Regions from separate parts of the Pseudomonas sp. 2FE genome, predicted to be linked through region 1. Evidence: riboswitches for the same ligand, from Rfam matches in the RefSeq annotation. Region 1 holds a riboswitch; the other holds the start of a gene.
The links. Region 1 has a riboswitch for cobalamin ahead of cobO (cob(I)yrinic acid a,c-diamide adenosyltransferase). Riboswitches for the same ligand answer to the same signal wherever they lie in the genome.
Positions count from the first base shown of each region.

Region 2: linked by a shared signal. The riboswitch ahead of FFS12_RS07080 (CbtB domain-containing protein) and the one ahead of cobO (cob(I)yrinic acid a,c-diamide adenosyltransferase) in region 1 are both predicted to bind cobalamin.

Region 1 is NZ_SCMO01000001.1:254,286-269,800, forward strand. Features, by position in the region: gene mazG (nucleoside triphosphate pyrophosphohydrolase) at 1-485, shown strand, start outside; gene FFS12_RS01245 (DUF2058 domain-containing protein) at 543-1,082, shown strand; gene FFS12_RS01250 (acyl-CoA dehydrogenase family protein) at 1,547-2,686, shown strand; gene FFS12_RS01255 (amidohydrolase family protein) at 2,774-3,604, shown strand; gene FFS12_RS01260 (CaiB/BaiF CoA-transferase family protein) at 3,815-4,996, shown strand; gene FFS12_RS01265 (SprT family zinc-dependent metalloprotease) at 5,128-5,622, opposite strand; gene FFS12_RS01270 (Yip1 family protein) at 5,735-6,334, opposite strand; gene FFS12_RS01275 (DNA-J related domain-containing protein) at 6,502-7,098, opposite strand; gene FFS12_RS01280 (DUF547 domain-containing protein) at 7,190-7,999, shown strand; gene ttcA (tRNA 2-thiocytidine(32) synthetase TtcA) at 8,104-8,928, shown strand; gene FFS12_RS01290 (DNA-3-methyladenine glycosylase I) at 8,959-9,630, shown strand; gene FFS12_RS01295 (NAD-dependent deacylase) at 9,675-10,442, shown strand; gene FFS12_RS01300 (C40 family peptidase) at 10,507-11,097, shown strand; gene FFS12_RS01305 (C40 family peptidase) at 11,193-11,705, shown strand; gene FFS12_RS01310 (O-methyltransferase) at 11,752-12,414, shown strand; tRNA gene FFS12_RS01315 (tRNA-Ala) at 12,544-12,619, shown strand; cobalamin riboswitch at 12,896-13,152, shown strand; gene cobO (cob(I)yrinic acid a,c-diamide adenosyltransferase) at 13,434-14,045, shown strand; gene FFS12_RS01325 (cobyrinate a,c-diamide synthase) at 14,158-15,462, shown strand; gene bluB (5,6-dimethylbenzimidazole synthase) at 15,476-15,515, shown strand, end outside.
Region 2 is NZ_SCMO01000002.1:421,902-437,416, forward strand. Features, by position in the region: gene FFS12_RS07030 (DUF47 family protein) at 1-304, opposite strand, end outside; gene FFS12_RS07035 (MTH938/NDUFAF3 family protein) at 453-800, opposite strand; gene modA (molybdate ABC transporter substrate-binding protein) at 1,546-2,301, shown strand; gene modB (molybdate ABC transporter permease subunit) at 2,321-3,001, shown strand; gene modC (molybdenum ABC transporter ATP-binding protein) at 3,038-4,177, shown strand; gene FFS12_RS07060 (VWA domain-containing protein) at 4,269-5,000, opposite strand; gene FFS12_RS07065 (ATP-binding protein) at 4,925-5,929, opposite strand; gene cobN (cobaltochelatase subunit CobN) at 6,050-9,805, opposite strand; gene cobW (cobalamin biosynthesis protein CobW) at 9,925-10,992, opposite strand; cobalamin riboswitch at 11,165-11,379, opposite strand; cobalamin riboswitch at 11,469-11,697, shown strand; gene FFS12_RS07080 (CbtB domain-containing protein) at 11,807-11,992, shown strand; gene FFS12_RS07085 (CbtA family protein) at 12,003-12,710, shown strand; gene FFS12_RS07090 (cobalamin biosynthesis protein) at 12,820-13,230, shown strand; gene cobM (precorrin-4 C(11)-methyltransferase) at 13,263-14,021, shown strand; gene FFS12_RS07100 (hypothetical protein) at 14,199-14,453, shown strand; gene FFS12_RS07105 (DUF692 domain-containing protein) at 14,512-15,357, shown strand; gene FFS12_RS07110 (DUF2063 domain-containing protein) at 15,348-15,515, shown strand, end outside.

The sequences.
Region 1 (15,515 bases):
CGGTCAAGCAGCGCTGGGAAGAGCTGAAAGCCGAAGAGCGCGCCCAGAAAGCCGCAGCGCCTGAGCAACTGTCATTGCTGGATGACGTGCCGACGGCGCTGCCGGCCTTGTCCCGTGCGGTCAAGTTGCAGAAACGCACGGCCCAGGTCGGCTTCGATTGGCCGGAGGCCTTGCCGGTGGTGGACAAGGTCCGCGAAGAGCTGGACGAAGTGCTGGAGGCCATGAGCGAGAACGACCCACAGGCGCTGGCCGAGGAAATGGGCGATCTGTTGTTCGTGGTGGTTAACCTGGCGCGGCACCTGAAGGTCGATCCGGAAACTGCGCTGCGCAGTGCCAATGGCAAGTTCGAGCGCCGTTTTCGATTTATCGAACAGGCATTGCGCGAAACCCGTCGGCCCATTGAAAATTGCAGCCTCGAAGAACTGGATGCGCTGTGGGGCGAAGCCAAACGCCAGGAAAAAGACAGCCTAGGTTGCGGTTCATAGTGCGTAGGGTGGGTAAAGCCCACCCTACATCTCTCATTCGTTGTGCAAAGGTAGGTTATGAGTCTTTCTCTCCGCGACCAATTGCTGAAAGCCGGCCTGGTCAACCAAAAGCAGGCCAAGCAGGTCGGCAAAGAAAAACAGAAGCAGAAACGCCTGGAGCACAAAGGCCAAATCGAGGTCGACGATTCGCAGCAGCGTGCCGCCCTGCAAGCCATGGCCGAGAAGACCGCGCGCGATCAGGAGCTGAACCGCCAGCAGCAGGAAAAGGCGCAGAAGAAGGCCGAGGCCGCGCAGATCAAGCAACTGATCGAGCAGAGTCGTCTGCCGAAGTTGACCACCGAGGATTACTACAACTTCGTCGACGATAAGAAGGTCAAGCGCCTCTCCGTCAACAACCTGATGCGTGACAAGCTGAGCCGTGGTTCTTTGGCCATCGTTCAGCATGGCGGCGGTTATGAAGTGATCCCGCGTGAAGCCGCATTGAAGATCCAAGAGCGCGATCCGCGCCGGGTGATACTGCTCAACACCCCGACCGAAGCGCCGGATGCGGACGATCCGTATGCCGCTTATCAGGTGCCGGACGATCTGATGTGGTGAGTCCAATTTTCTTTCATTCGTATAACGTTGTCGGCAGCGCCACGCGTTCTACTTCCTACTTTTGAAATAGAACTGGAATGAGTAAGCACACATAGAAAAGCCGGGCAACGCCCGGTTTTTTTATGTGTGCGCCAGGCAGCGCCGTGACTGGCGCTGTTCCGGGCAGTAGTGAGCCTGGATGACTTGGAGGTGAAAGCCCTCTACACACCCGGCAAGGGGAAGTGTTGGCTGAAGGCAAGGGCGCGCGGGTGACCGCGAATCTGAAGGAAGCCGGAGGCATTGTGCCATGAACGTGTTTGCATTCTGAACGCGATGTTGTACTCGATCGGTGAGATTTGCCCAGCCTACAAGAGCGCTGCCTGCTGACCGAATGGGTCAATCGAGCCTGAGCGCTTGGGTCATTGAGCGGTTGTGGCGGCGGCGCCTACCCTGCGGGACGATTCAATCCGCAGGGAGCTGCCCAGATGCACCGCATTCATTTCGACACCGAGCACGCCATGTTCCGCGAGTCCTTCCGCGCCTTTCTGCAGAAGGAAGTGGTGCCGCACCAGGAGGCCTGGGAAGAGGCCGGGGTGGTGAGTCGCGAGGTTTGGCTAAAGGCCGGCGAGATGGGTTTTTTGCTGCCGTGGGCCGATGAGGAATACGGCGGCAGCGGGCTCAAGGATTTCCGTTACGAGCAGATCATGTGCGAGGAGCTGGCCAACGTTAACGAGGCCGGTTTCATGTTGCCGCTGCACTCGGCGCTCTGCGGCCCCTATATCGCCGAGTACGGCAATGCCGAGCAAAAAGCCCACTTCCTGCCGGCGATCATCCGTGGCGAAAGCATCCTCGCGGTGGCGATGACCGAGCCGGGCGCCGGTTCCGACCTGGCCGGGATGCGGACCACGGCGGTCGACAAGGGCGATCACTACGAGCTGAACGGCTCCAAGGTGTTTATCTCCAACGGGCTGTTGGCTGACGTGGTGATAGTTGCGGCCAAGACTGACCCGGCGAACAAACACGCCATGGGCCTGTTTCTGGTCGAGCGCGGGATGGAAGGCTTCGAGCGCGGGCGCAACCTGAAGAAACTCGGCATGCAGAGCCAGGACACCGCCGAGCTGTTCTTCAATAACGTCAAAGTACCGAAGGCCAACCTGCTCGGTGATGCCAAGGCCGGTTTCTTCTACCTGATGAACATGCTCGCCCAGGAACGCCTGACCAACGCCTGTGGCGCGGTCGGCGGGGCCGAGGCGGCGCTGCAAGTGACCATCGACTATGTGAAGGAGCGCAAAGCCTTCGATCGGCCGATTTCGCACTTCCAGAACACCCGTTTCAAGCTGGCGGAAATGCGCACTCAGGTCGATGTGGCGCAAGTTTTCGTCGACCGCTGCGTAATGGACCACAACCAGAAGAAACTCACTCCGGAAGTCGCCGCCGAGGCCAAGCTATTCACCACCGAACTGCTCGGCAAAGTCGTCGACGAAGGCGTACAACTGCACGGTGGCTGGGGCTACATGTGGGAATATCCGATCTGCAAGATGTACGCGAATGCGCGGATTCAGCGGATCTTCGCTGGCACCTCGGAAATCATGAAAGAGATTATCAGCCGCGGGATGAAGCTCTGAGCGCATCCGGACTGACGTAGGGTGGGCCTTGGCCCACCAGCGGGATTTGCACGGTGGGCCAAGGCCCACCCGACGCAGGAGATAACCATGACCATCACCAGCGGCGCCATTGACGCCTGGGCCCAGCCGGCCACGGGCAGAACCCGCGAGCTGATGCCGGAAGTCGCTCGACTGTTCGAGAAGTCCGGCTCCGCGCATTTGCTCGATCACTGTCTGAGCCCGGAACAAACCGTCGCAGAGATGGACAAGGCCGGCGTCGAGAAACTGCTGCTCGCCGCCTGGTGCCGGCCGGAGCGCTGGGTCTGCACGAACGACGAGGTCGCCGAATTCACGCGCGTCTTCCCGGATCGCTTCGTCGGCGTTGCCACGGTCGATCTGAGTAAGCCCGTGGCGGCGGTGCACGAGCTGGAACGGGCAGTCACCGAGCTGGGCTGCAAGGCCCTGCGCATCGTGCCCTGGCTGTGGAAGCTGGCGCCGAATCACCGGCTCTACTATCCGCTGTATGTGAAGTGCATCGAGCTGGACATCCCGTTCTGCACCCAGGTCGGCCATACCGGCCCGCTGATGCCGTCCGAGACCGGGCGACCGGTGCCCTATCTGGACGAGGTGGCGCTGGACTTCCCCGAGTTGCGCATAGTCGCCGGGCATATCGGCCATCCCTGGACCGACGAGATGATCGGCCTGGCCTGGAAGCACGACAACCTCTATATCGACACCTCGGCCTATTTGCCGCGCTATTACCCGCCACAGCTGCTGCAATTTATGCAGAGCTACGGGCAGGACAAGGTGCTGTTCGGCACTAACTTCCCGCAGCTTTCCCACGCGCGCTGCATGGCGCAAATCAAGGACCTGGGGCTGTCTGCGGAGGCGGAGGGCAAGTTCCTCCACGGCAACGCCCGCCGGGTGTTTAAGCTGTAGGCTGGGTTAGGCCGAAGGCCATAACCCAGCATCCGCTCTGCTGTTTATTGGATTCCCGCCTGCGCGGGAATGCCGGGTTGTCGGGTGACCGGCCATTACATGGGGAGCAACCGTAGGCTGGGTAGGGCCGATTTTGGCGAAACCCAGCAAAGCCAGAACTGGCACCAAGAGGTGCCGGAGGAGACCCCGCTATTTTGCTCAGGAGCCGCCATGAAAGGCCCGTTGTCCTCACTGAAGATTCTCGATTTCTCCACCCTGCTGCCGGGGCCCTTCGCCTCGTTGCTGCTGGCCGACATGGGCGCCGAGGTGCTGCGCGTCGAGTCGCCGACGCGGATGGATTTGCTCCGCGTACTGCCGCCCCATGATGGCGGAATCTCGGCCAGCCATGCCTACCTCAACCGCAACAAACGCAGCATTGCCCTCGATCTGAAACGGCCGGAAGCGGTCGAGGTGGTCAAGCAGTTGCTGGGCGAGTACGACATCGTCCTCGAACAATTCCGTCCAGGGGTGATGGATAAGCTCGGGGTGGGTTATGCGGCGCTCAGGGCCATCAATCCCAGGCTGATCTACGTGTCGATCACCGGCTACGGCCAGACCGGCCCCTACAAGGACCGCGCCGGGCATGACATCAACTACCTGGCCCTGTCCGGTATCGCCGACCAGACCGGGCGCCGCGATACCGGGCCATTGCCCTTGGGCATCCAGGCGGCGGACATTGCCGGGGGTTCCTTCCACGGCGTGATGGGCCTGCTGGCGGCGGTCATCCAGCGCCAGCAGAGCGGTGAGGGTCAGTATGTCGATGTCAGCATGACCGACTGCGTCTTCAGCCTGCATGCGATGGCCGGCGCCGGTTACCTGGCCTGCGGCGAGGAGCCGAAGATGGAGAGCCAGGCACTCAACGGCGGCAGCTTCTACGACTACTACCGCACCCGCGATGGCCGCTGGTTCTCGGTCGGCAGCCTGGAACCGCAGTTCATGCAGCAGTTCTGCGTAGGCCTTGGCCGCCCGGAACTGGCGGCGCTTGGTTTGTCGCCGAAACCGGAAGAACAGCGCGCGCTCAAACGCGAGATCCAGCTTGAATTCGAGAAGCGTGACTTTGCCGAGTGGAGCGAGCGTTTCGCGGCTCTGGATGCCTGCGTCGAACCGATGCTGAGCCTGGCCGAAGCGCTCGAACATCCGCAGTTGAAAGCCCGCGACCTGGTCACCGAAGTGCCACGTGGCGGTAATTCGCCGCAAAAGCAGATCGCCTGTCCGATCAAGTTCTCGGGTGGCCTGCCGGCACCACGGCATATCGGCTCGCCGTTAGGCGCGCATACCGGAGAAGTACTGCGTGGCCTGGGTTATGCCGCCGAGCAGATCGCCGAGTTGAGAGCGGCGAAGGTAATCGGCTAGGGCGCTACTCGTCGCAGGCGCTAGTGGGCTGGCGGGCTGGCGCTGCGCGCCGAGGCCGCCCTACGTGGCGTTACTCGGTGATGGCAGGCTGCTCTACGAGCGTAGGGCGTTACTCGCCGAAGGCAGTACGCCTATTCCTGGCGCTGCTGTCCGCTGAATACCAAGGTCGCCCGGCAACGCCGGCAGAAATAGCGACGGCCCTTGCTGACCAGTGCATGCCGTTGCGCGGAGAAGGGGAAGTCGTGATCCGGGCACCGGCAGTTGTAGAGGTAGCGGGTCGCGGTGCGGCGTTTGATGGCGTAGGCGTGACAGCGATTGGGCGGCAGCTCGTAGACCCCGCGCATGATCAATTGCCACTCCTCGCCATGGGGTTGGATGCGTGAGCCGAACATCTCGCGCGCGATCATATGCGCGACTTCGTGGGCCACGGTTTGCTTGAGGAAGTCTTCGCTGTTTTCGCGGTACAGTTGCGGGTTGAAGCGCAGCAGGTTTTCGTCCAGGTGCGCCACTCCGGCTTTTTGCCCCCGTAACTTGAGGCTGACCACGGGGCGGGTAAAGCGGCGCTTGAAAAAAGCCTCGGCCTGCTGGTAACAAGCTTCGACACGAGCATTGAGCTGTTCGGGCATCGGGTCCTCCAAATGCAGGCGGAATTATGCCCAAGCGCGTCGCGGCCAGCAGCCCTAAAATGACGAAACCGCCAAACGGCGGTTTCGGGTCTGCTTAATGAATGAAAGATTCTTAACTGGTGTAGACAGGTCCAACGCCGAGGCCCCAGAAGATCACCGACATCGCGATCATCGCCACCAGCACCACCAGGCCGACCGCCAGCACCGAGCTGGAGAACATGAAGCCTTCGTCCTTGGGGATGTTCATAAAGGCCGGGATGCCGACATAGAGTAGGTAGGCCGTGTAGCAGACCGCCGCCGTGCCGACGAACATGGCGAGCCAGAGGCTAGGGTAGAGCGCCGCAAGACCACCGATAAACAGTGGCGTGGCGGTGTACGCGGCGAACACGACACATTGCGCCATACTTGGGCTGGCGTCGTAAGTCCGGGCCATCCAGTTGATAAAAGCGCCCATCACCGCAACGCCGGCGAGCATGGCCAGGTAGGTCATGAGCGTCATCCACAGGGCACTGCCTTCGGTCAGCATAACGGGTGCGCCGCCGCCGACTGTCCAGCCAACCTGGGTGGTACCGATATAAGCCGAAATAGCCGGAATAGCCGCGAGAATCAGGACGTGGGTGAGATACATGTGGCTGATACTTTCCTCTTCGCCACGAATTTCTTGCCACTCTTGATCAGGATGCGTGAAGAGCCCCCAAACGTGATGGATCATGCCAAACACCTCCTCTTGTTATAGCGGTCGCCCCCCAGCGTAGCGCCCGGCGCGCGTGAGTAGCGCCACCGGGTGCAGGGCCGAACCTATGCGACCGTATGTCGCAGTATAGGCTTGGCCTGGAAGGCGCGTGGGGCATGGGTTTAGAGCAAATTCGTCTCTAAATATCAGCTGTAATAGCGCTCTAGTATTTCCATCGCCAGGTTGATCGACTGCAGGCGCGTCGTGCTGCCGCCGCGATCCGGGTGATGCTGGCTTACCAGTTGTCGGTAGCGGCGCTTGATAACGCCGAGGTTGAGTGGCTCGTTCGATTCCTCCAGCTCGAACAACTCCAAGGCGGCGCGTTTTTCGTCCCCGCCCTGCATGCGCTTCCAGAAGCTGGTCAGCAGCTTCTCCACGTCGTCTTCGCTGGTTTCCCGCAGGTGTTGCAGATCCAGATAGTAGTCACGCAGCGGATCCTGTTCGCTGAGTGCCGAGCTACCCGCTTGATAGGGTTGTAACTGCACGCACAACGGGCTGATCAGCAGGTGCGCGGTTCGCTCATTCCAGAGTCGTTCGCGCAGTTGGTAGAGCGCGTTGAACAGCAGAAAGTGGGTGCGAAACAGCACCAGCTTGTCGGTCAGTGCCAGGTGCGGGATATGTGTCGAGTGACGCGCTTTGAGCCGTTGGATCAGCAGATATTCGCTGCAACCATCGGGTGCCTCGCGCAGCAGTTCGAGCAACTGTTCGGCAAGGTCGAGGGCGGGATTCAGTTCGGAGTTCATCGACCGAGCCTAGCACAGCGGCCGCGCGGGTTTGTGGGCGGAACTCACTGGAGTGCCGCCTTGTCCCACCTGCATGAGTCGGAGGATGTTTATGCGCCTGTTGCGCCAGCTGACCGCTATTTTTCTGATCCTGCTCGCGGGTTCTGTGAGCGCTGCGCCGGCGGCCGAGCGCTGGGCGGTGTGGGATGTCAGCAACGAAAGCCGCGCCGCGCATATCGACCACAGCGCCTGGCAGGAATTGCTGACGCGCTACCTGAACAGCCAGCATCCGAGTGGCATTGCGCGTTTCGACTACGCCCATGTGGATCGCCGCCATCGCCGCCTGCTGGATGTGTACGTCGAGCAACTGAGCGCCCTCGATCCGCGGCAATTTACCCGTGCCGAGCAGTTGGCCTATTGGCTCAATCTGTATAACGCGCTGATCGTGCAGCAGGTGCTCAAGAATTATCCGGTGGATTCGATTACCAGTCTCGGCGCCTGGTATCAGTTCGGCCCCTGGGATAAGGCCGTCACCGAGGTCGCCGGCTATAAGCTCAGTCTCAACGACATCGAACATCGCATTCTTCGTCCGCTCTGGCGCGACCCGCGTCTGCACTACGCACTCAATTGCGCCAGCCTCGGCTGTCCCAATCTGGCGGCCGAGACCTATAGCGCGCAGAACAGCGAGCGCCTGCTGGAGGCGGGTGCGCGGGCCTATATCAACCACCCGCGGGGGGTGGCTTTTGAGGACGGCAAATGGGTGCTGTCGAGGATTTATGACTGGTATCCGCAGGACTTCGGTGGCGAGGAGGGGTTGCGCGCGCACCTCATCCATTACGCTAACCCAGCCTTGGCGCAGCAGTTGCAAGCCTTTACCGGCAAACCCCGCTATCGCTATGACTGGAATCTCAACCAGCCCTGAAGACGCAGCCCTGAAGACAAGTAGGGTAGGGCTATTGGCGCTTTCTGCGTAAAATAGCCGGTTTTCGCCACCCCTTTTCGTAAACCCCCGGACTTCAGCGCACCATGGGCACTCTTTCGGTTAATCAAAGCAAACTGCAGAAACGCTTGCGCCGCCTGGCTGGCGAGGCCGTTACCGACTTCAACATGATCGAAGACGGCGACAAGGTCATGGTCTGCCTGTCCGGCGGCAAGGACAGCTACACCATGCTCGACGTCCTGCTGCATCTGCAGAAGGTCGCGCCGATCAAGTTCGAGATCGTCGCGGTCAATATGGATCAGAAGCAGCCGGGCTTCCCCGAGCACGTGTTGCCGGAGTACCTCAAGGCCCTCGGCGTCGACTATCACATAGTCGAAAAAGACACCTATTCGGTGGTGATGGAAAAAATTCCGGAAGGCAAAACCACCTGCTCGCTCTGCTCCCGTCTGCGCCGTGGCACCCTCTATACCTTTGCCGATGAAATCGGTGCGACCAAAATGGCGCTCGGCCACCACCGCGACGACATTCTCGAGACCTTCTTCCTCAACATGTTCTACGGCGGCACGCTCAAGGCCATGCCGCCGAAACTGCGTGCCGACGACGGGCGCAACGTGGTGATTCGGCCGCTGGCCTACTGCAGCGAGAAGGACATCGAGGCCTACTCCGAGCTCAAAGCGTTCCCGATCATCCCCTGCAACCTCTGCGGCTCGCAGGAGAACCTGCAGCGCAAGGTGGTCAAGGAGATGCTGCTGGAGTGGGAGCGCAAGACGCCCGGCCGCACCGAGATCATGTTCCGCGCCCTGCAGAATGTGATGCCCTCACAGCTGGCCGACCGCAATCTGTTCGACTTCACCAGTTTGCGCATCGATGAAAACGCCACACCGCGCTTTGTCGATGTGATGAATCTGTGATTCTCGGCATTAACCCTGCCAGGGCAGCCCATGCGCGACTATAAATGGCTCAATGAGTATTGCCTCAACCGCTTTGGCTCCAAGGCGGCGTTGGAAGCCAGGCTGCCGACCCCCAAGTCGGCGGCCGAGTTGCGCCAGATCGCTGATGACCGTTACCTGTCGTTGATCGCCCTGCGGGTCTTTCGCGCCGGCCTCAAACACAGCTTGGTGGATGCCAAGTGGCCGGCCTTCGAGGAGGTTTTCTTCGGCTTCGCTCCCGAGAAAGTCGTGCTGATGGGCGGCGAGCATCTGGAGCGGCTGATGCAGGACGCGCGGCTGATCCGTCACCTTGGCAAGCTGAAAAGCGTGCCGCGTAACGCGCAGTTTGTCCTCGATGTGGCGAAGCAGCAGGGCAGTTTCGGCGCGCTGATCGCCGATTGGCCGGTGACCGATATCGTCGGCCTGTGGAAGTACCTGGCCAAACATGGCGGCCAGCTCGGCGGGCTGTCGGCGCCACGCTTGCTGCGCATGGTTGGCAAAGACACCTTCATTCCGACTGACGATATGGTCGCGGCCCTGAAGGCGCAGGAGATCATCGAAAAGACTCCCACCAGCCTGAAGGAGCTTGCCGCCGTGCAAGCCGCGTTCAATCAGTGGCACGCCCAAAGCGGCCGGCCCCTGTGTCAGCTTTCGGTGATGTTGGCGCATACGGTCAATCATTGATCGCGAGACTCGGTATTCGCCCTTAGAGGGTGAGGGAGGCCCCGATGGATACTGCAATTCAGCGAGTCGCTCAGGCGCTTCGGCGCGCCGAACGCATCCTGATCATCAGCGGTGCGGGCCTTTCCGCGGACTCCGGCTTGCCGACCTATCGCGGTCTCGGCGGCTTGTATAACGGCGTGACCGAAGAAGGGCTGCCGATCGAGACGGCGCTCTCTGGGCCGATGCTGCAACGCGATCCTGCCCTGTGCTGGAAATACCTCGCCGAACTGGGCAAGGCCTGCCTGGGAGCCAAACCGAATGCCGGTCATTACGCTATCGCCGAACTGCAACGGCGCAAATCTGGCTGCTGGGTGCTGACGCAGAATATCGACGGCTACCACCGCGCGGCGGGTAGTCCGGTGGAGCGGCTGATCGAGATTCATGGCGAACTGGCGCCGCTGTTCTGCCAATCCTGTGGCGCCGAGAGCGCTGAATTGGCAGAGCATCTACAGCGTCCGCTGCCGCCAAAATGCCCGCAGTGCGGTGGCATCCTGCGCCCGCCGGTGGTGCTGTTCGAGGAACTGCTGCCGGAGCTGGCCATCGACACGCTCTATGCCGAGCTGCGCAAAGGCTTCGACGTGGTGCTGGCGGTGGGGACCACGGCGAGCTTCCCCTATATAGTCGAGCCGGTCGTGCGCACCCGCCACGCAGGCGGCTTCACCGCCGAAATCAACCCGATGCACAGCGACCTCAGCCGGCTGGTGGATGTGCATTTACGGGGTAGGGCCTTAGATGTGTTGCCGGAGTTACTGGGTCACATTCCGGCTAATTAAATTTGCAAGTGAGGGTTGTGGAAGGCATAGTCGCGGCTTCATAAAATTCGACACGGCCGTGCCCATGCTAAAGCGCTTCGCACCCCTCGTGCCCCTCGCACTCTCAGTCTTCCTGGTTGCTTGCGCCGGCTACTCGCCGAAGTCGCAGGTCGCCGAAGCTCCCCAGCCGATTGCCGATGAGCAAACTGTCGAGCCGCTGCCGGACTTCGCCCAAGACAAACCCTACGAATTGCCGACCTTTGCCGACAGCATCCTGGCTCACGGCCTGTCGCTGGTAGGCACCCGCTACCGTTTCGGCGGTAGTTCGGTGTCTTCCGGTTTCGATTGCAGCGGCTTTATCGGTTACCTGTTCAAAGAAGAAGCCGGTATGAGCCTGCCGCGCTCCACCCGCGAAATGATCAACCTCGATGCACCGCTGGTGGAGCGTACCGAGCTGGAGCCTGGCGATCTGTTGTTCTTCAGCACCAACGGCCGTGGCCGGGTCAGCCACGCCGGCATCTACCTCGGCGATGATCAGTTCATCCATTCTTCCAGCAGCCGCAGCGGCGGTGTGCGGGTGGACAGCCTGGATGATAAATACTGGAGCCGTACCTTCATCGAGGCCAAGCGCGCCTTGGCGCTGGCTTCGGTTAGCCACAATCCGCTGCACCCTTAATCTCCATTGAGTTCAGCGCGCGCAAGCGCAAAGCTTGCGCGCGCTCGTACCTCGCGGCAGAGTAGAGCGCACTAAGAATCAGAGCCGCCTCGCTTATGCCCGCCACGGCCCGTCTCGCCCTACTCGTACTCGCCGCGCTGCTGACTGCCTGCGCGAGCAACACCGCCCCTCCGGAAAGCGTTTTCACCACCGAGCACAGTGGCGCCGCCGATGATGTGCTGTTGCGCGCCTTGGGGCTGGTCGGCACGCCTTACCGTTACGGCGGCAATACCCCAGACAGCGGCTTCGATTGCAGCGGCCTGATCGGCTACGTCTACCGGGATGCAGCCGGCATCGCCTTGCCGCGCTCAACCCGCGAGATGATCGGCATGCGTGCGCCGAGCGTGCGGCGTGACGCGTTGCAGACCGGCGATCTGCTGTTCTTCGCCACCAATGGCGGCGGTCAGGTCAGCCACGCGGGTATTTACGTCGGGGAAGGGCGTTTCGTTCACGCGCCCTCCAGTGGCGGCACCGTGCGCTTGGATAGCCTGGCGACTGCCTACTGGCAGAAGAGCTACCTGGAGGCCAAGCGGGTGCTCAATCCGGCCCGTCTCGCCCGCACGCCCTGATCTGCACGCGCCTATCTACCCACGCCCATTTACATAGGAGTGCCGCATGACCGGCCGTACCCTGAACCTCGACGACGCGCTGTATAACTACCTGCTCGAGGTCTCCCTGCGTGAAACGCCGCTGCTCAAGTGCCTGCGCGAGGAAACTCAAGCCTTGCCCATGGCGCGCTGGCAGATCGCCCCGGAGCAGGGTCAATTCATGGCGCTGCTGGTCAAGCTAATCGGTGCCAAACGCCTGCTGGAAATCGGCACCTTCACCGGCTACAGCGCCCTCTGTATGGCCAGCGCCATGCCGGAAGATGGCCAACTGATTTGCTGCGACCTGCCCGGCGACTACAACGCCATCGCCCGTCGCTACTGGCAGCAGGCGGGAGTGCACGAACGCATCGACCTGCGTCTGGCGCCGGCGCTGGAGACCCTTGGTCTGCTGGAGCGAGAAGGGCAGAGCGGAACCTTCGATCTGATCTTTATCGACGCCGACAAGGCCAACTACCCGGTTTACCTGGAGCATGCCCTGGTGCTGGCCCGGCCGGGCGCTTTGATCCTGTTCGATAACACCCTGTGGAGTGGGCGAGTCCTGGAACAGGCGCCCGACAGCGCCGACACCCGCGCTATCCAAGCCCTCAACCGGCGCCTGAAAAACGACCAACGCCTGGATTTGTCTCTGCTGCCCATCGGCGATGGTCTGACCCTCTGCCGTAAACACTGACAGCTGTGCAGGGCCTGGGCGCATGAGTTCGCCCCAACAGCTTTTTCCAACGATTCACTCGAACAGGCTTGACCGCGTCCGCCTGCCAGCGCCAGTCTGCAGCCGGTGAGCTATATTCAGCCCGTCTTAGGGCCGATAGCTCAGCTGGGAGAGCGCCACGTTCGCAACGTGGAGGTCGGGAGTTCGATCCTCCTTCGGTCCACCAAATCGAAAGGCCGGAACCCATGGGGTCCGGCCTTTTCGTTTGGCTATGTCTGAGTTAGCTGTTGCAAGGCGAGCATTGGAAAAGTGCAAGACCCAGCGGGCCAGCTCAACACTTCACCGGCACCTAGCCAGAGCATTTGAAGACTGGATAAGGCCTTTGGCCGCCACCACCGGCCGGGCAAAGTGCGCTGCTTGGCGGCACCTATGCCGAGTTCAGCTGCAAGCTGGCCATATTCACCCTTAGTGCCGCGTTGACGCTCCACCGCCAACCCTCTAACCTGCCTGCCTTGCTTCAGGTGCCCCCAGGCTTAGTGCCGGCGGGGTGAAACAGGGAAGCCGGTGCGTTCTTGCAGTTGTTCATTTAATGAGCAGTCAGGCAAAACTATTCCGGCGCTGCCCCCGCAACGGTAGACGAGTCAAGAAGCCGCTTTTAGCCACTGTGCCCTGCACGGGAAGGTGCGGTTTTGCGAACGCCTCATCTCGAAGGTGTTCCGCTCGTAAGCCCGGAGACCGGCCTGTCGCAGTCCACGGCATCGCGGAGGGCGTTGTCTGGCGTGTAGGCTGCGCTGCGGCCTGTGCGTCCGCTGTTCTCCGCAAGCTTTACCCAGCCTGAGTCCTGTGGGCGAGAGTGGTGGAGATCCTGTCTCGATGAGTAAGTCCTTTCTGGTGCCAGCTATTGGTTCGGCGGTGGCGAGACTTTGTCCGCCGTGTCCCGGGCGGCATTCTTTCCTGACTAGTCTGTCTCTACACCCTTTTCGCGCTTCCAGCGGTGTTTGGGCAGCCTCCAACGTGCAGCAAGGTTCTGAGGTGAAACGATGAGCGAGTCAGCAGAAAGAGACGCCCGCCACAAGGCCCGGATGGAGCGCAAGAAGGCCCTGGTCGACGAAAAGATCGCCCAGGCGCAAGACCAATACGGTCTGTTGCTGGTGCACACCGGCAATGGCAAAGGCAAAAGCAGCTCGGCCTTCGGTATGGTCGCCCGCGCGTTGGGACATGGCATGAAGGTCGGCGTGGTGCAGTTCATCAAAGGCGCGGCGAGCACTGGCGAAGAGCGATTCTTCCGCCGCTTCCCCGAGGAAGTCAGCTACCACGTGATGGGTGAGGGTTACACCTGGGACACCCAGGATCGCCAGCGCGATATCGACAAGGCCGTCGCCGCCTGGGCGGTGGCCAAGCAGTTGTTGAATGACCCCGAGATCGGCCTGGTGGTGCTGGATGAGCTGAATATCGCGCTCAAGCATGGCTATTTGCCGTTGGACACCGTGCTGGCCGATATCGGTGGTCGCCCGCTGTTGCAGCACGTGGTCGCCACCGGCCGTGGTGCGCCGCCCGGCTTGATCGAGGCGGCAGACACCGTGACCGAAATGGGCATGCTCAAGCATGCGTTCAAGTCCGGCGTGAAGGCGCAGAAAGGGGTGGAGTTTTGAGGCGCCTGGCTTTAGTAGGGTGGATTCGCCGCAACGCGGCAATCCACCATCCGGAGGCCATGCGGTGCATTGCCCTGCGGTCGAATGCACCCTACGGACGAGGTTTGAGCGCATGAGCTCCGCACGCCAATGCCCGGCCCTGTTGATCGCCGCGCCGGCTTCCGGCCAGGGCAAGACCACCGTCACCGCCGCCCTGGCGCGGCTGCATACGCGCCAGGGCAAGCGGGTGCGGGTGTTCAAGTGCGGGCCGGACTTTCTCGACCCGATGATCCTCGCCCGCGCCAGCGCCGCGCCGGTCTATCAGCTCGACCTGTGGATGGTCGGCGCGGTGGAAAGCCGTCGCCTGCTCTGGGAAGCCGCTGGTGAGGCCGACTTGATTCTGATCGAAGGGGTCATGGGCCTGTTCGATGGCACACCGTCCGCCGCCGATCTGGCGCGGCATTTCGGCGTGCCGGTGATGGCGCTGATCGACGGCTCCGGCATGGCCCAGACCTTTGGTGCCATGGCCCACGGCATGGCCACCTTCCAGGCCGATCTGCCGTTCTCCGGGGTGCTGGCCAACCGCACCGGCAGCATCCGCCATGGCGAGATATTGCGTGACTGCCTGCCCAAGCACATTCATTGGTACGGCGCCTTGCCGCGTAGCGCCGCGATCGAACTACCGAGCCGGCACCTGGGGCTGGTGCAGGCCGAAGAACTGGCCGATCTGGACGCCCGTCTGGATGCCGCCGCCGATGCCCTGGCCGCGAGTGCCGACGTCGGCTTGCCGGCGCCGGTGAGTTTTGCCGCGCCCGAGCTGTTTGAGAGCCAGCCCATCGAGCCGTTATTGGCCGGCGTGCGCATCGGCGTCGCGCGGGACACCTCGTTCGCCTTTATCTACCAGGCTAACCTCGATCTGCTGCGCCAGTTGGGTGCCGAGCTGATTCAGTTTTCGCCGCTGCAGGATGCCGAGATACCCGAGGTAGACAGCCTCTATCTGCCCGGCGGCTACCCCGAGCTGCACCTGCAACAGCTGGCGGCCAATCAGCCGATGAGCGCGGCGATTCATGCCCATCACGCCGCCGGCAAACCGATCCACGCCGAGTGTGGCGGCATGCTCTACCTGCTCAAGGCGCTGACCGATAAAGACGGTGAGCGTGGCGAGCTGCTCGGTCTGCTGCCCGGCCAGGCGCTGATGCACAAACGCCTGAAGGCGCTGGCGTTGCAGGAAATCGAATTGCCGGAAGGGCGCCTGCGTGGCCACACCTACCACTATTCGGAGCTGGACTGCGCCCTGGAGCCGCTGGCCCGTGGCGTCTGCCCGACTTATAAGCGCACGGCCGAGGCGGTTTACCGGATCGGCCGGCTGACCGCTTCCTATATCCACCTTTATCTGCCGTCCAATCCCCAGGCGGCTGCGGCCCTGTTCCTACCATGAGCGAGTCAACTGCATGAGCCAGCACGCGTTCAGCGAAGCCGAGCGCGCGGCGG
Region 2 (15,515 bases), on a different contig from region 1:
TGATGCGCAGATCATCCCGCAGCAGGGCGGCGACGCGAAGGAAATCGGGCACGTGCAGCGCTTTGCCTTCCCGGTAAGCCGTGCCGGACAGATCCTTGAGCCAAGGGGCGCCGATCTGTGCCGAGGCAAACTCACGCGTCAGATCCAGCGGCGCCGTATTCGGCTGTTCCGCGTGTGCCTGCGCGGCTTGCAGCACCGTTAGATACAGCTTCAGCCGGTCATTCGCCGCCAGCGCAGCGTTGATCCAGGCTGGGCGCAGCAACTGCATCTGGCCCAGCGACGCGATGACATCGAGCTTTTCCATTCGATCCCCCTCGCTTGCACTGCGCGATTCAGGACACCCCCTGGGGCAGGTAATGCCACCCTCCCGTTTTTGACACCCTCGGCTGCAACACAACCCGTCCCCTATGCCTGTCATCGAACCGCCGCACTTGCCTCATAGGTCGGGCGATCTAGCACGTGAGATGCAAGATCGCGTTGGTCTGGTCATGCGCTTCTTTCAGCTTCGCTATGGCTTCTGCTGTCGGCACTATGACCAATTCGACGTGCCGACGCTCAGCCTCGCGCCTCACCTCTTCCATGACTGGCAACGCCCCGCTGCCGGTGCCAATTACCAGCCGCCGGCAGTCCCAGGGGATGTCCTCCTCAATTGACAGCGGGGTGTGACCAAAGGCATCGCGGAACTTCTTGGACGGTTTCTTCCTGCGTTTGCGGACCTGTCCATGAACGAGCACCACGTCATGAGGATAGGTGACCCCATCGATGCTGATGGAGCCAAAAGAAAATGCATCGAAGCGCATACCCACCTCCGCCAGTGCTCTGGTGCCAGCGGCGGACTGAGCCAACACCCCACTGGAGTAGTCATTCGACTGTTTAAGTATGGTCGCCGTAATCACCAAGGCCAGCGAGTCCGGATAGGGGGACTCACGATGCCGAGGTTGTTTGCTGGGTCTTAGCTGCTACGGATTAAGGAGGGTTACGAGCGTTTCGAGCGCCCAGAGAGTGCCAACAGGCACAGGACGGCGTGCATAACGCCAAAATTTGACTTTAAAGTTAATTATTTTCAAGATGCGGAAATTCGCCAGCAAGGCAACTGTTCGCTGCCGGAGAACTGCGAGGTCTGACAGCGCATCCCGAGTCACCACGGTACTGACTTTGCGGCGCGCTGTGGCCAAGACTACGACCTCTTTGCCCTCTGTTAGGCCGAGGTTTTAACGCTCTCCAAGCCGACGATGGCAACAAAGTGGTCACCGCCTGGCTGAGTGAGCGGCACCTCCAACCAGGCGGCTGACAGCTCCTTTGAACACACTGCGTGTACGGGGTTTTCCCTCCGTGCTTTTCGAGGTCACACATGGCGCTATATAGTCAGCTACATAGCGATACCAGAGCGGGATGCGACATCAATGCAGTCGTACGAGGTGCTCGGCCTCATGCCCGGCAGGCGGGCGTGCGCCTTCTTCAAAGCGTCAAGCGTGATTCTGGCTAGCGATGCCTGAAGCGCGTCCTGTGTTCTCTACGAGCTACAAAAAAAGAAAGGAGCAGTCCATGATTCATCCTATGTCTCGCCTAGTTGTCGCACTGTCAGCCAGCATTGCGCTGAGCAACGCGCTGGCCGAAGAGGTTCAAGTGGCCGTTGCCGCCAACTTCACCGCGCCCATTCAGGCGATTGCCAGCGACTTCGAGAAGGATACCGGCCACAAACTGGTTGCCGCCTTCGGAGCCACGGGGCAGTTCTATACCCAGATCAAGAATGGCGCGCCCTTCGAGGTGTTCCTCTCCGCCGATGACAGTACGCCGGCCAAGCTGGAAAGCGAAGGCGATAGCGTCGCCGGCTCGCGCTTCACCTATGCCATCGGTACCCTGGCCCTGTGGTCGGCAAAGGACGGCTATGTCGACGGCAAAGGTGAGGTACTGAAGAAGAACGAGTTCAAACACCTGGCCATTGCCAACCCGAAAGCCGCACCCTATGGCTTGGCTGCAACCCAGGTATTGGAAAAGCTGGACCTGAGCAAAGCGGTGGCACCGAAGATCGTCGAGGGGCAGAACATCACCCAGGCCCTGCAGTTCGTCGCCAGTGGCAATGCCGAACTGGGTTTCGTCGCTCTGTCGCAGGTCTACAAGGACGGCAAAATCACCAGCGGTTCGGCCTGGATAGTGCCCGCGCAGCTGCATGACCCGATCAAGCAAGACGCGCTGATCCTCAACAAAGGCAAGGACAATCCCGCGGCCAAGGCGCTGGTGGAATACCTCAAAGGGCCGAAAGCCGCTGCCGTGATCAAGTCCTACGGTTACCAACTCTAAGTCCGGGAGATAGTCCGCGATGCCGCTTACCAGCGCCAATTTCGCCGCGATCTGGTTGACCCTGCAGTTGGCATCGCTGACCACCGCCCTGCTGCTGGTCATCGGCACCCCCATCGCCTGGTGGCTGGCACGCACCCCTTCGAGGCTGAAGGGGCCGGTGGGCGCGGTAGTCGCCCTGCCTCTGGTGCTGCCGCCCACCGTGATCGGCTTTTATCTGCTGGTCACTATGGGCCCGCAGGGCTTTATCGGGCAGCTCACCCAGAGCCTGGGGTTGGGCACCTTGCCGTTTAGCTTCGCCGGCTTGGTGGTGGGCTCGGTTTTTTACTCGATGCCCTTCGTCGTACAGCCCCTGCAAAATGCCTTCGAGGCCATTGGTGAACGGCCCCTCGAGGTGGCTGCTACCTTGCGTGCCGGCCCCTGGGACAGGTTCTTCTCGGTGGCCTTGCCGCTGGCCAGGCCAGGTTTCATCAGCGCATCGATCCTCGGCTTCGCCCATACCGTCGGCGAGTTCGGCGTGGTGTTGATGATCGGCGGGAATATTCCCGGAAAGACCCGAGTCGTCTCGGTGCAAATCTTCGATCATGTCGAAGCCATGGAGTACGCCCAGGCGCACTGGCTAGCCGGCGGCATGCTGGTGTTCTCCTTCCTGGTACTGCTCTCGCTCCACTTCAAGGGGCGAATGAGACCGGCTGGGCGCTGAGTCGCATAGAACTGACTGACCAAGGGATTTCCAGGCATGAGTAGCACCTCCACCTCCATAACGGCGCCATTGCTTCTCGGCGAATCGTCTGAAAATCAGATTCATGCTCGCTTTCGCGTGCCGTATCCCGGCTTTTCCCTGGATGTCGATTTGCAGCTTCCGGGCCGCGGCGTGACCGCACTGTTCGGTTATTCTGGCTCTGGCAAGACTACTTGCCTGCGCTGTGTCGCCGGACTGGAGCGGGCTAAAGATGGCTATCTGCAGGTCAACGGCGAGCTGTGGCAGGACAGCAGCAAGGGCCATTTCCTGCCACCCCACAAGCGCGCGCTGGGTTATGTGTTTCAGGAAGCCAGCCTGTTCGAACACCTTTCCGTGCGGCGCAACCTGGAATATGGCCTGAAGCGCATCGCCGCCAACGAGCGCCGGGTGGCACTGGACCACGCGGTGGAGCTGCTGGGCATCGAACACTTGCTCGAGCGCATGCCCGCCCGACTTTCCGGTGGCGAGCGTCAACGCGTCGGCATCGCCCGCGCCCTGCTCACCAGTCCGAAGCTGCTACTGATGGATGAGCCGCTGGCGGCGCTCGATCTCAAACGCAAAGGCGAGATACTGCCTTACCTGGAGCGCCTGCATGACGAACTGGATATCCCGATTCTCTATGTCAGCCATTCGCCGGATGAGGTCGCCCGCCTGGCTGATCACCTGGTGTTAATGGATGAGGGGAAGGTGCTTGCCAGCGGCCCGATGGGTGAAATCCTCGCTCGCCTGGATTTGCCCATGGCGCTCGGTGAGGATGCGGGCGTGGTGGTTGAAGGCGTGGTGACTGGCTATGACTCGGCTTATCGGCTGCTGAGTCTGGGCTTTCCGAACAGTGCCATGAGCGTTCGGGTCGCCCACTCGCCAGTCACGTTAGGGAAGCGCATGCGCTGCAAGATCCAGGCGCGTGACGTGAGCCTGAACCTGGAGAAACCCTTGCACAGCAGCATTCTCAATCTGCTGCCGGTGACCGTCAGCGCCGAGATTCCCGCGGATAACGCCGCCCATGTGTTGGTGCGCCTGGAGATGGAGGGCACGCCTCTGCTGGCCCGCATCACGCGTTATTCCCGTGACCAGCTTGGCTTGCACCGCGGCCAGCGCTTGTGGGCGCAAATCAAGTCGGTAGCCCTGCTGGCCTAGCTGCGCGTTGCGCGCTATGAGCAATGGCCGGCAATGGGGATGGGCATGTCATACGCCGTTGATGGGCACCAGGGCTCGAGGCGGTGCTTAGCTATAGATCCTCGATAGCCCAGTACTCCGCCCCCAACTCCTCCGCCAACCGCTTAGCCCGTCCCAACCGGATCGCCCCGCTTTCAATGTCAACCAGCAGCGCCGGACAGGCCATCGGCACCAGGGCCGGCCAGTCGCGCAGGCGGCCGTCGGTGAGGATCAGCAGGTGTTGCTGTTCGGCCGGTTTCTGCCGCTGGCGCCGTTCCAGCCAGGTCGAGGCCTGTTGCAGGGCTTCGAGCAGTGGGGTACCGCCGCCGGCGCCGAGTTGGCTGAGCCAGTCGTGCAGGGCGGGGGAGGCTTTCTGGCCTTGCCAGAGCCATTGCGGTTGGTGGCCGGTGGCGTGGAGTACGGCGAGGCGGGTGCGTTGGCGGTAGGCCTGTTCGAACAGGGTGGCGAGCAGGCCCTTGGCCTGGGCGAGGGCGCCGTGGCGGCGGGTGGAGGCGGAGGCGTCGACTATCACCAGCCAGAGTTCGCCGGGCTGGCGGCTGCGCGGGCGGCGTTGCAGGTCGGCCTGGCGTCGTGGGCGGCCGCGTAGCAGAGTGGCGAGCCAGTGGATCGCGCCCAGTTCGCCGTGCCGGGAGGCGCCGTGGCGGCCTCCGTCGAGGCGGCCGGGTCTGGGTTTGGCATCCGCGCCAGTGACCTGTCGCGGGCGGATGCTTAGGGCTTTTTTGGCCAGCGCGGCAGCTCGCGCTGCGCACCCATGGGTACCGGTTGAGCGGGTAGTTCGCCCCATTGGCCTTCGCCAGCGGCAGCCTGCCCTCTCTGGCCGGCGGCGGGTGGCGGCGCTTGCGGCGGCTGGGCGGCCGGTGATGGGCTGTGGCGGCGACGGTGCAGCAGGGCGAAGTGTTCGACCGCGTCGATGTCCTCGGCGGCTATCTGCTCGGCGCCGCGCCAGGCGGCGTGGGCGCGGGCGGCACGGAGCCAGACCAGATCGGCGCGCAGGCCGTCGACACCGGCGGCGAAGCAGCGGCGGGCGATTTCATCGAGGGTCGCGTCGTCCAGCGCTATCAGTGCCAGCCGCTCACGGGCGGCGACGCAGCGTTGCTGCAGGGCGTTCTGCGACTCGGCCCAGCGCTGGAGAAAGGCCTGCGGGTCGGCATCGAATGCCAGGCGGCGGCGGACGATTTCGGCGCGCTCGGCCGGTTGCGGCTGGGCGCCGAGCATGACATTCAGACCGAAGCGGTCGAGCAGTTGCGGGCGCAATTCGCCCTCTTCCGGGTTCATGGTGCCGATCAGCACGAAGCGGGCCTTGTGGTTATGCGAAATGCCGTCCCGTTCGATGTGGTTGACCCCGCTGGCGGCGACGTCCAGCAGCAGGTCGACCAGGTGGTCCGGCAGCAGATTGACTTCGTCGACGTAGAGCACGCCGCCATCGGCCTTGGCCAGCAGGCCGGGGGAGAATTGCGCACGGCCTTCGCCCAGCGCCGCATCGAGGTCGAGGGTGCCGACTATGCGCTCTTCGCTGGCGCCCAGCGGCAGGGTGACGAAGTGGCCGCCGGGTAGCAGTTCGGCGACGCCACGGGCCAGGGTCGACTTGGCCATGCCGCGCGGCCCTTCGATCAACACACCGCCAATCGCCGGATCGATGGCCGCCAGGCACAGCGCCAGCTTTAGCTCATCGGCGGCGACCACGGCGGCCAGCGGGAAGAGGGGAATGGTCATGGTCGGCCTTCCAAAAGAGTCAGGAATTCAAAGAGTTTGTAGGCGCGAGCCATGCCCGCGAATGTGCCCAAGGCAAAGCATCGCGGGCATGGCCCGCTCCTACAGGTTGTGCTTTAGCCATCAGCTCTCCTCGCTATCCATCAGCAAATTCTCCAGGGCCGCGCGGTACTCGCCCGGCTCCTGCCACAGCCCGCGTTGCTGGGCTTCGAGCAGGCGTTCGGTGATGTCCTGGAGGGCGCCGGGGTTGTGTTGCTGGATGAACTCGCGGGTGTCCGCGTCCAGGAGGTAGGCGTCGCTCAGCAGCTCGTACTGATGATCGTCGATCAATTCGCTGGTGGCGTCGAAGGCGCACAGGTAATCCACGGTCGCGGCCAGCTCGAACGCGCCCTTGTAGCCATGTCGTTTCATCCCGGCGATCCACTTGGGATTGGCTGCGCGGGCGCGGACCACGCGATTCAATTCTTCCTTGAGGGTGCGGATGCGCGGGTTGTCCGGCTGGCTGTGGTCGCCGTGGTAACTGGCGACCTGCTCGCCGCGCAGGGTTTCCACCGCCGCCAGCATGCCGCCCTGGAACTGGTAGTAATCGTTGGAATCGAGAATGTCGTGTTCGCGGTTGTCCTGGTTATGCAGCACCGCTTGCAGGCGCTCCAGGCGCTGGACGAAGTGTTCGCGCGCCGGTGTACCGCTGTCCGCCGCACCGTAGGCGTAGCCGCCCCAGTTCAGGTAGACCTCGGCCAAATCGGCGCGGGTCTGCCACAGGCGCTCCTCGATGGCGTTCTGTACCCCGGCACCGTAGGCCCCCGGCTTGGAGCCGAAGATGCGCCAGCCGGCCTGACGGCGAGCGTCTGCGGCGTCGACACCCTGGGCCTCCAGGCGTTGGCGCTCGAGGCGCACGCGGGCGGCCAGGGGGTTGAGGTCTTCTGGCTCGTCCAGTTCGGCCACCGCTTGCACGGCGGCGTCGAACAGGCGGATCAGGTTGCCGAAGGCATCGCGGAAGAAACCCGAGACCCGCAACGTGACATCCACCCGCGGGCGGTCGAGCAGCGACAGCGGCAGGATTTCGAAATCCTCGACCCGCTGGCTGCCGGCCTGCCACATCGGACGCACGCCGAGCAGGGCCATGGCCTGGGCCATATCGTCGCCGCCGGTGCGCATGGTCGCGGTACCCCAGACCGACAGGCCGAGCTGGCGCAGGTGGTCGCCGTTGTCTTGCAGGTGGCGTTCGAGTAGCAGGCTGGCGGACTGGAAGCCGATGCGCCAGGCAGTCGGCGTCGGCAGGTTGCGCACGTCCACCGAGTAGAAGTTGCGCCCGGTCGGCAGCACATCGAGGCGCCCACGGCTCGGTGCGCCACTGGGGCCGGCGGGGACGAAGCGGCCGCGCAGGGCCGCCAGCAGCCCTGAGATTTCCGCCGGGCCACAGGCGTCCAGGGTCGGTGCGACCCGATTGCGCAGTGCTTCGAGCACCGGCGCGGTTTCAGTGCCGACGGCCATCGGCGCACCGAGCAAGGTCGCCTCGATCAACTGCAAGGCAAACAGCTCCAGGCGCTCGCGGGTGTCGCCCTGGGTGCGCCAGGCATCGGTACTCAGCGCCTGCAACTCGGCTGGGCGCGGCCCGTTCCAGGGGGTGGCCATTTCGCAGTTGAGCGGGTTGAAGCCCAGCTGGAAATCCTTGGCCAGGGCCCGCAACAGGCTGGCGTTGGCGCCACGGCCATCGCCACGGGGAATCCGCAGCAGGGCCAGCAAGGTGTCGATGCGCAGGCGCCCGGCCGGCGACTCGCCGAACACGTGCAGGCCATCGCGGATCTGCGATTCCTTGAGGTCGCACAGGTAGGCATCGAGCTGCGGCAGCCAACTGTCCGGGTCTTCGTTGATCTGCAACTGCAGTTCGCGGTCGAGCTGGGTGGCGCGCACCAGGGCGAGAATCTCGCCGCGCAGTTCAATGGCGCGGCGGGGGTCGAGCAGGGAGGCGTCGTAATACTCGTCGGCCAGCCGCTCGATATCGCGCAGCGGGCCGTAGCTTTCGGCCCGGGTCAGCGGTGGCATCAGGTGGTCGATGATCACCGCCTGGGTGCGGCGCTTGGCCTGGGCACCCTCGCCGGGATCGTTGACGATAAAGGGGTAGACGTTGGGCATGGGCCCGAGCAGCGCATCCGGCCAGCAGTTTTCCGACAGGCCGACGCTCTTGCCCGGTAGCCATTCCAGGTTGCCGTGCTTGCCGACATGCACCACGGCATTGGCGCCGAAGACTGCCCGCAGCCAGAAGTAGAACGCCAGGTAACCGTGGGGCGGCACCAGGTCGGGGTCGTGGTACACGGCGCTGGCATCGAGTTGGTAGCCGCGCGCCGGCTGGATGCCGACGAAGCACAGGCCGAAACGCAGGCCGGCGATCATCATCCGCCCGCCTCGGTTACCTTGTCGGTGCATGGGATCCTGCTCGGGTTCGCCCCAGCGTTCGCGCACGGCCAGTTGGTTGGCGGCGGGCAGGCGTTCGAAGTGTTGGCGGTAGTCGTCCAGCGCGAGGCTTTGCGCGCAGGGGCGCAGGTCGAGGTGGTCCAGCTCGTTGGTCACCCCGCCTAGCAACAGGTGGATCAGCGCGGTGCCGCTGGCGGGCAAGTCCTGCAGCGGATAACCCTCGGCTTGCAGGGCGCGGAGGATATTCAGTGCGGCGGCCGGGGTATCCAGGCCGACGCCGTTGCCGATACGGCCGTCGCGGGTCGGGTAGTTGGCCAGCACCAGGGCGATGCGTTTGTCGGCACTCGGCAAACGCGCCAGTTCGACCCAACGCCGCGCCAGTTCGGCGACGAAATCCATCCGCCCGGTTTCGGCCTGGTAGCAGACCACATCGCTCTGGCTGCGCTCGCTGCGCCAGGCCAGGCCCTTGAAGCTGATGGGCCGGGTGATGATGCGGCCGTCCAGCTCGGGCAGGGCGATGTGCATGGCCAAGTCACGGGGGCCCAGGCCCTGGGGGTTGTCGCGCCAGAGCGGCAGGTTGTCGAGGGCGCAGATGGCCTGCAGCACCGGCACATTGCGGCGAAACGGGCGCAGGTTGGGCGCCTCGGGGTTGGACTGGGCGAAGCCGGTGGTGTTGATAATCAGCGCGGCGTCCGCCTGCTCGAGCACATCTTCCACCACCGTCAGGCAGGCCGCCTCTTTCAGGCTGGCCACGGCAATCGGCAGGGGGTTGAGACCCTGGGCCAGCAGGCGTTGGCAGAACTCGTCGATGAAGGCGGTGTTCGCCGACTGCACGTGGGTGCGGTAGAACAGCAGCCCGACCACCGCTTGCCCAGCACGCCAGTCGGCTTGCCAATGGCTCAGCTCGGCGTTGGCCTGCCGCGGGTGATAGAGGCCCACGCGCGGCAGCGGCTGCGGTTCGACCCAGGGGTAAGCCGCATCCAGCCAGGTGCTGGCGAGGTAGTGATAGAGCTGCCTGGCGTTGTCCACCCCGCCTTGGCGCAGGTACTGCCAGAGCCGTTCGGCCTCGGCGGCGGCGACGTTGCCCAGCGCGGTCAATTCCGGATCGGGGCTGTCGTCGCCCGGCACCAGAATCAGTTTGGTGCCACGGGCGGCGAGTTCGACCAGGCGCTCGACGCCATAGCGCCAGTAGCTGATGCCGCCGTGCAGGGAAATCAGGATCAGCTTGGCGTGTTGCAGCACCTCGTCCACATAGAGGTCGACCGATGCGTGATTTTGCAGCTGCGTCGGGCTGGCCAGACGCAGGCTCGGGTAGTCCGCCGGCAGCTCCCGCGCCGCCTCGGCCAGCAGCGACAGGTGCGAGTCGCCGGTGCAGAGGATCACGACATCGGCGGGGGTCTGCGCCAGATGGGCGATGCCATCGGCGGGGACGAAACCACCGGGCTGGGTGCGCAAGAGGTGCATGGGTCAGCGTGGGTCCTGTGGTGGCGCGGTCGCGTGTTCGTGGGTTGGGAGCGTAGGGTGCGCCGCGCGCACCAGGCGGCGATCAAGTTCTGCGGTGCGCATGGCGCACCCTGCGCGCGTCAGGCCAGTGAGGTCTTCAGCTCGTTGCTGATAAGCGCCTGATCCAACTCCTGGCCGATGATCACCAGATGGCTGGCGCGGCTTTCATCGGCGCGCCAGGCGCGGTCGAAGTGTTTGTCGAAACGCTTGCCGACCCCCTGGATCAGCAGGCGCATGGGCTTGCCGGGAATCGCCGCGAAGCCCTTGATGCGCAGCACCCCGTGGCGCTCGACCAGGCTATTGAGGCTGGCCAGCAACAAGTGCTCATCGACTTCCGGCAGCTGGATGGCGAAGGAGTCGAATTCCTCGTGGTCGTGCTCGGCGTGGCCATCAAGGTTGTGGTCTTCGAGGTCGTGGTGGGTCTTGCGGCCGTCGATATGCAGCTCGGTTTCCGAGTTCAGGCCAAGCAGGATCGACAACGGCAGCTCGCCACTGCGCGCTTCGATGACCTTCACCGCCGGCGGCAGTTCTTCCGCCACTTCGGCACGGACGGCGGCTAGCGCTGCGGGGCTGAGCAGGTCGGCCTTGTTGAGGATGACCAGGTCGGCGCTGGCCAGTTGGTCGGCGAACAGCTCGTGCAGCGGCGATTCGTGGTCGAGGTTCGGGTCTGCGCGGCGCTGGGCGTCGACCCGATCCGGGAAGGCGGCGAAGGTGCCGGCGGCCACAGCGGGGCCGTCGACCACGGTGATGACCGCGTCGACGGTGCAGGCGTTGCGGATTTCCGGCCAGTTGAAGGCCTGGACCAGCGGCTTGGGCAAGGCCAGGCCGGAGGTCTCGATGAGGATCTGGTCGAGGTCGCCACGCCGCGCCACCAGCTCGCGCATGACCGGGAAGAATTCTTCCTGCACGGTGCAGCACAGGCAGCCGTTGGCCAGCTCGAACACCCGGCCGACGGCTTCTTCTTCGCTGCAGCCGATCGAGCATTGCTTGAGGATTTCGCCGTCGATGCCGAGTTCGCCGAACTCGTTGACTATCACCGCGATGCGCCGCCCTTCGGCGTTGTTGAGCATGTGCCGCAGCAGGGTGGTTTTACCGGCGCCGAGAAAGCCGGTAACTATGGTGACGGGTAGTTTGGCCAAGGTTTTCATGCGTCGCGCAGCCCTGTTCAGATCGAAGCGAAAGCGGATCGGCGGGCATGCGCGACGAGCGTAGCGGAGCACCAGGCTCGCATTAAGCAGTTCGCCACCGGATCACCCCGCCCGGTTGTCGTACGAACCTGTGCACTATCTGCCTGAGCGGCGCTCGACTAGATCTTGAACAGGTTCTAAGAAGTTCGAAGGCAGGTCTCCTGGCTCACGACTTGGCCCGCTCTCCTAATCAGGGGGCCCTCTCTTCGCCTTCCCGCATACGGCAGTGGCATTGGAAGAGATCAAGTCGCTTACAGTTGCGGGGGCAGCCACGGCGTTCAACCGCGTTCCCTCTTAGCTCTGGTGCTGGCTTGCTGAGCCCAGAGAACCTCGAAGCGGCAAGGCTACGCAGTGCGCGGAGTCGGGTCAATTCAGGCGGTGTGAAAACTACTGCGGCGCCACCGCCGAAGTTGACGCTCGACCCGTGTTCGTGATGTTCTAGAAAGGCTGTTTCAGGTGTCTTGTGCGGTCGTGCGCAAGGTGAAACGGGAAGTCGGTGCGCTCCCAGGAGCTAGTCCGACGCTGCCCCCGCAACGGTAAGCGAATGATGGGACCGAAAAACCACTGTGCCGCAGGGCATGGGAAGGTGAGTCCCATGACACTGTGGATGTTCGCATCCAGCAGTCAGCGCAAGCCCGGAGACCGGCCTGAAATCATTACAGTTTGGCAAACCCGCGGTGGGCGGGCGCAAGCCGGAAGCTCGAGTGCGTTCGCATTCGGCTCCTCGTGCGTTCCCTTCTGCTACGTTTTCATTTCCAGTTCAGAGGGAACGGTCATGTCCACTAGCACCCTGACACATTCTGCCGAGGCCAGTGCCTCGCTCTCGCAACGCCTGGTTCTGGCCATCGGTGCCGGCCTGTTGGGCGCACTGCTGGTCTATTTCGCCGGCTTCTCGCAGATCGATGCCGTACACAACGCGGCGCACGATACCCGCCACAGCTCCGCATTTCCGTGCCACTGAGAGGCTTGCCATGATTAAGCGCATCGCCCAGACGGCCGGCTTCAGCGGGCTGTTGGCGGCACTTTTATTGACTCTGTTGCAGAGTTTCTGGGTCGCACCGCTGATTCTTACAGCGGAAACCTTCGAGAACAGCGCGCCGGCCACCGAACAGGTCGGCGAGCATGGGCATGAGGCCGGCGTTGCCGCGCATGAGCACAGCGCCGAGGCCTGGGCGCCGGAAGATGGCTGGCAGCGCGTGCTGTCCACCACTGGCGGTAATCTGGTGGTGGCGGTGGGCTTCGCGCTGATGCTGGCCGGTCTGTACAGCCTGCGTACGCCGGGCCGGACCTGGGAAGGCCTGCTCTGGGGCTTGGGCGGTTTCGCGACCTTCAGCCTGGCGCCTGCGTTGGGCTTGCCGCCGGAGTTGCCGGGGACTGCCGCCGCCGATCTGGCGTTGCGTCAGTACTGGTGGATCGGTACCGCCATGGCCACGGCGGTAGGTCTGGCGCTGATCGTCTTCGGTAAGTACTGGGCGTTGCGCAGCCTTGGCCTGGCGCTGCTGCTGGTGCCGCACGTGATCGGTGCGCCGCAGCCCGAGGTGCATTCGAGCCTGGCGCCAGAGGCGCTGGAACACCAGTTCATCTGGGCCTCGCTGATTACCAATGCCTTGTTCTGGGTGGCGTTGGGCTTGCTCTCGGCCTGGCTGTATCGCCGTTTCGCCGGCCCGAACGCGGCGTGAGCCACTGCTCCGGTCCTCGGCCGGCTGCACATGAACCCGTTGACGGCTGTGCCGTCAGCGGGTTTTTCGCTTTTGTCCACGCTTCTATCCATGCCACTGCGCCGCTGCCATGACGGCCGCTCCGCTCTATATCGCCGGCCTCGGCTGCCGGCGTGGCTGTTCGCAAGCCGTGCTGCGCGAGCTGCTGGAGCAGACGCTGGATGCCTATGGCTTGCAGCTGGCGGACTTGAGCGGGCTGGCCAGTATCGAGCAGAAACGCGCCGAGCCCGGCTTGCTGGCCCTGGCGCAAACGCTGGAGCTGCCATTGGAGTTTTTCTCTGCCGCACAATTGGCGGCGTTCGCTAGCCGGCTGACGCAACATTCCGCCATCGCCTTGCGCGCCACCGGCAGCGCCGGGGTGGCCGAGGCCTGTGCCCTGGCACAGGCCGAGGCGTTGAGCGGTAGTCGGGCCGAGCTGTTGATCGGCAAACACAGCAATGCCAGCGCCAGCTTTGCCCTGGCCTGCATTCGTCGCCCATAAGTGTTTCCAACTTCACGACTCAGGAGAGGCCCATGACGGTCTATTTCATCGGCGCCGGCCCAGGCGATCCGGAGCTGATCACGGTCAAGGGGCAACGCTTGATCCATTCCTGCCCGGTGATTCTCTATGCCGGTTCGCTGGTGCCCGCGGCAGTGCTCGAAGGCCATAGTGCCGAGCTGCTGGTGAATACCGCCGAACTGCACCTGGAGGAAATCATCGCGCTGATCAAGGCGGCCCATGAGCAGGGCCAGGATATCGCCCGCGTGCATTCCGGCGACCCGTCGCTGTATGGCGCGATCGGCGAGCAGATTCGCCTGCTGCGCCAACTGCAGATTCCGTTCGCGATAGTTCCGGGCGTCACCGCCACCGCCGCCTGTGCGGCGCTGCTGGAAAGCGAGCTGACCCTGCCGGGTATCTCGCAAACCCTGATCCTCACCCGCTACGCGAGCAAAACCTCGATGCCGGCCGGCGAACAGTTGCCGGACCTGGCGCGCCACGGCGCGACCATGGCGATTCACCTGGGCATCAGCCATTTGCACAAGATCGTCGCCGAGCTGCTGCCGCACTATGGCGCCGACTGCCCGGTGGCGGTCATTCACCGCGCCAGCTGGCCGGATCAGGACTGGGTCAGCGGCACCCTGGCCGACATCCAGCCCAAGGTGCAGGCCAAAGGCTTCCAGCGCACGGCGTTGATCCTGGTCGGCCGGGTGCTGGCGGCCGAGGACTTCGCCGACTCCACGCTTTACCGCGCAGGCCACGAACACCTTTATCGGCCGGCGGACCAGGCCTGATCCACAGAAGCTCGTGGCCAGGCTCGCGCTTGGATCTGCCCTCGGGGGAATCGCTGAAGGGCTCGGGAAATTCTTTTCGCCTGGCTGTAACGCCAGAAACTGTCTTCACTCTATCAATGTGTCGGGCCTGAGTAAGCCGTCCACGGCCGACGCCCCCCATCAGATGAGGATAACAACATGACCATGAAAACTGCCGCTGCTGGCGCCGCCTTAGCCCTGGCCGCCGCCGGACTGTTCGCCAGCATCTCGCCCCAGGTTTTTGCCGAGGAGGCCCAGATGGTGCCCTGTTATGGCGTCAACGCCTGCAAAGGGCAAAACGACTGCAAGACCGCGAAAAACGCCTGCAAAGGGCAGGGCTCCTGCAAGGGACAAGGCTTCAAGAACATGACCCTGGCCGAGTGCAACAATGCCGGCGGCAAAGTCGGCAAATAAGTGCGCCTGGGGTGGCCGATTTACGGTCACCCCGGCCACTCTGGCGAAGGAGCCCGGCATGTCTTCAGCTACTCCCTGCCTCGGCTACGGCCTGGGGCTGCGCAGCGCCTACTACGGCGAGATACTCGAACAGCGCCCGGCGGTGGACTGGTTCGAAGTCATCTCGGAAAACTATCTGGTCGACGGCGGCAAGGCGTTGTATTACCTGGACGCCATCGGCGAGCACTACCCCTTGGTGATGCACGGCGTCTCGCTGTCCATCGGTGGCCCGCATCCGCTCGACCAAGCTTACCTGCAGCAGCTCAAGCATCTCGCCAACCGGGTGCAGCCGGCGTGGATCTCCGACCACCTGTGCTGGAGCCGCGGCAACGCCCATCAGTTGCACGACCTGCTGCCGTTGCCTTACACCGAAGAAAGCCTGCAGCATGTGGCCGCCCGCGTGCGCCAGGTGCAGGAGGTACTAGAGCGGCCGCTGGTGCTGGAAAATGTCTCCAGTTACGTGCGCACCGCGAACTCTGATTTCAGCGAATGGCAGTTCCTCGCCGCCCTCAGCGAGCTGAGCGGCTGCGAGCTGTTGCTGGACGTCAACAACGTCTATGTCAGCGCGCGCAATCACGGCTTCGAGCCCTGGGACTTTATCAGCGCGCTGCCAGCCGCGCGGATTCGCCAGCTGCACCTGGCCGGGCATAGCGACTACGGCAGCTACCTGATCGACACCCACGATCAGCCGGTCAGCGATCCGGTCTGGCGGCTCTATCAGCGTACCCTTGAGCACCTCGGCCCGGTCGCCACCCTGCTGGAGCGCGACGATCACTTCCCACCCCTCGCCGAGCTGCTCGCCGAACTGGACCAGGCCCGCGCACTCGCTGCCGTGGCACTCGGCACGGAGGCCGCATGCGCCTGAACGACTGGCAGCTCGAACTCGAGACCTACCTGCTCGGCGCGCAGCCGCAGCCCAACGCGGCGTTGCGCGACAGCCTGCTCGGCAGCCCAGCCCTGAGCGCCGAGGAAGGCCTGGCGATCTATCACAACGCCTACCGGGCGCGCCTGCTGGACGCCCTA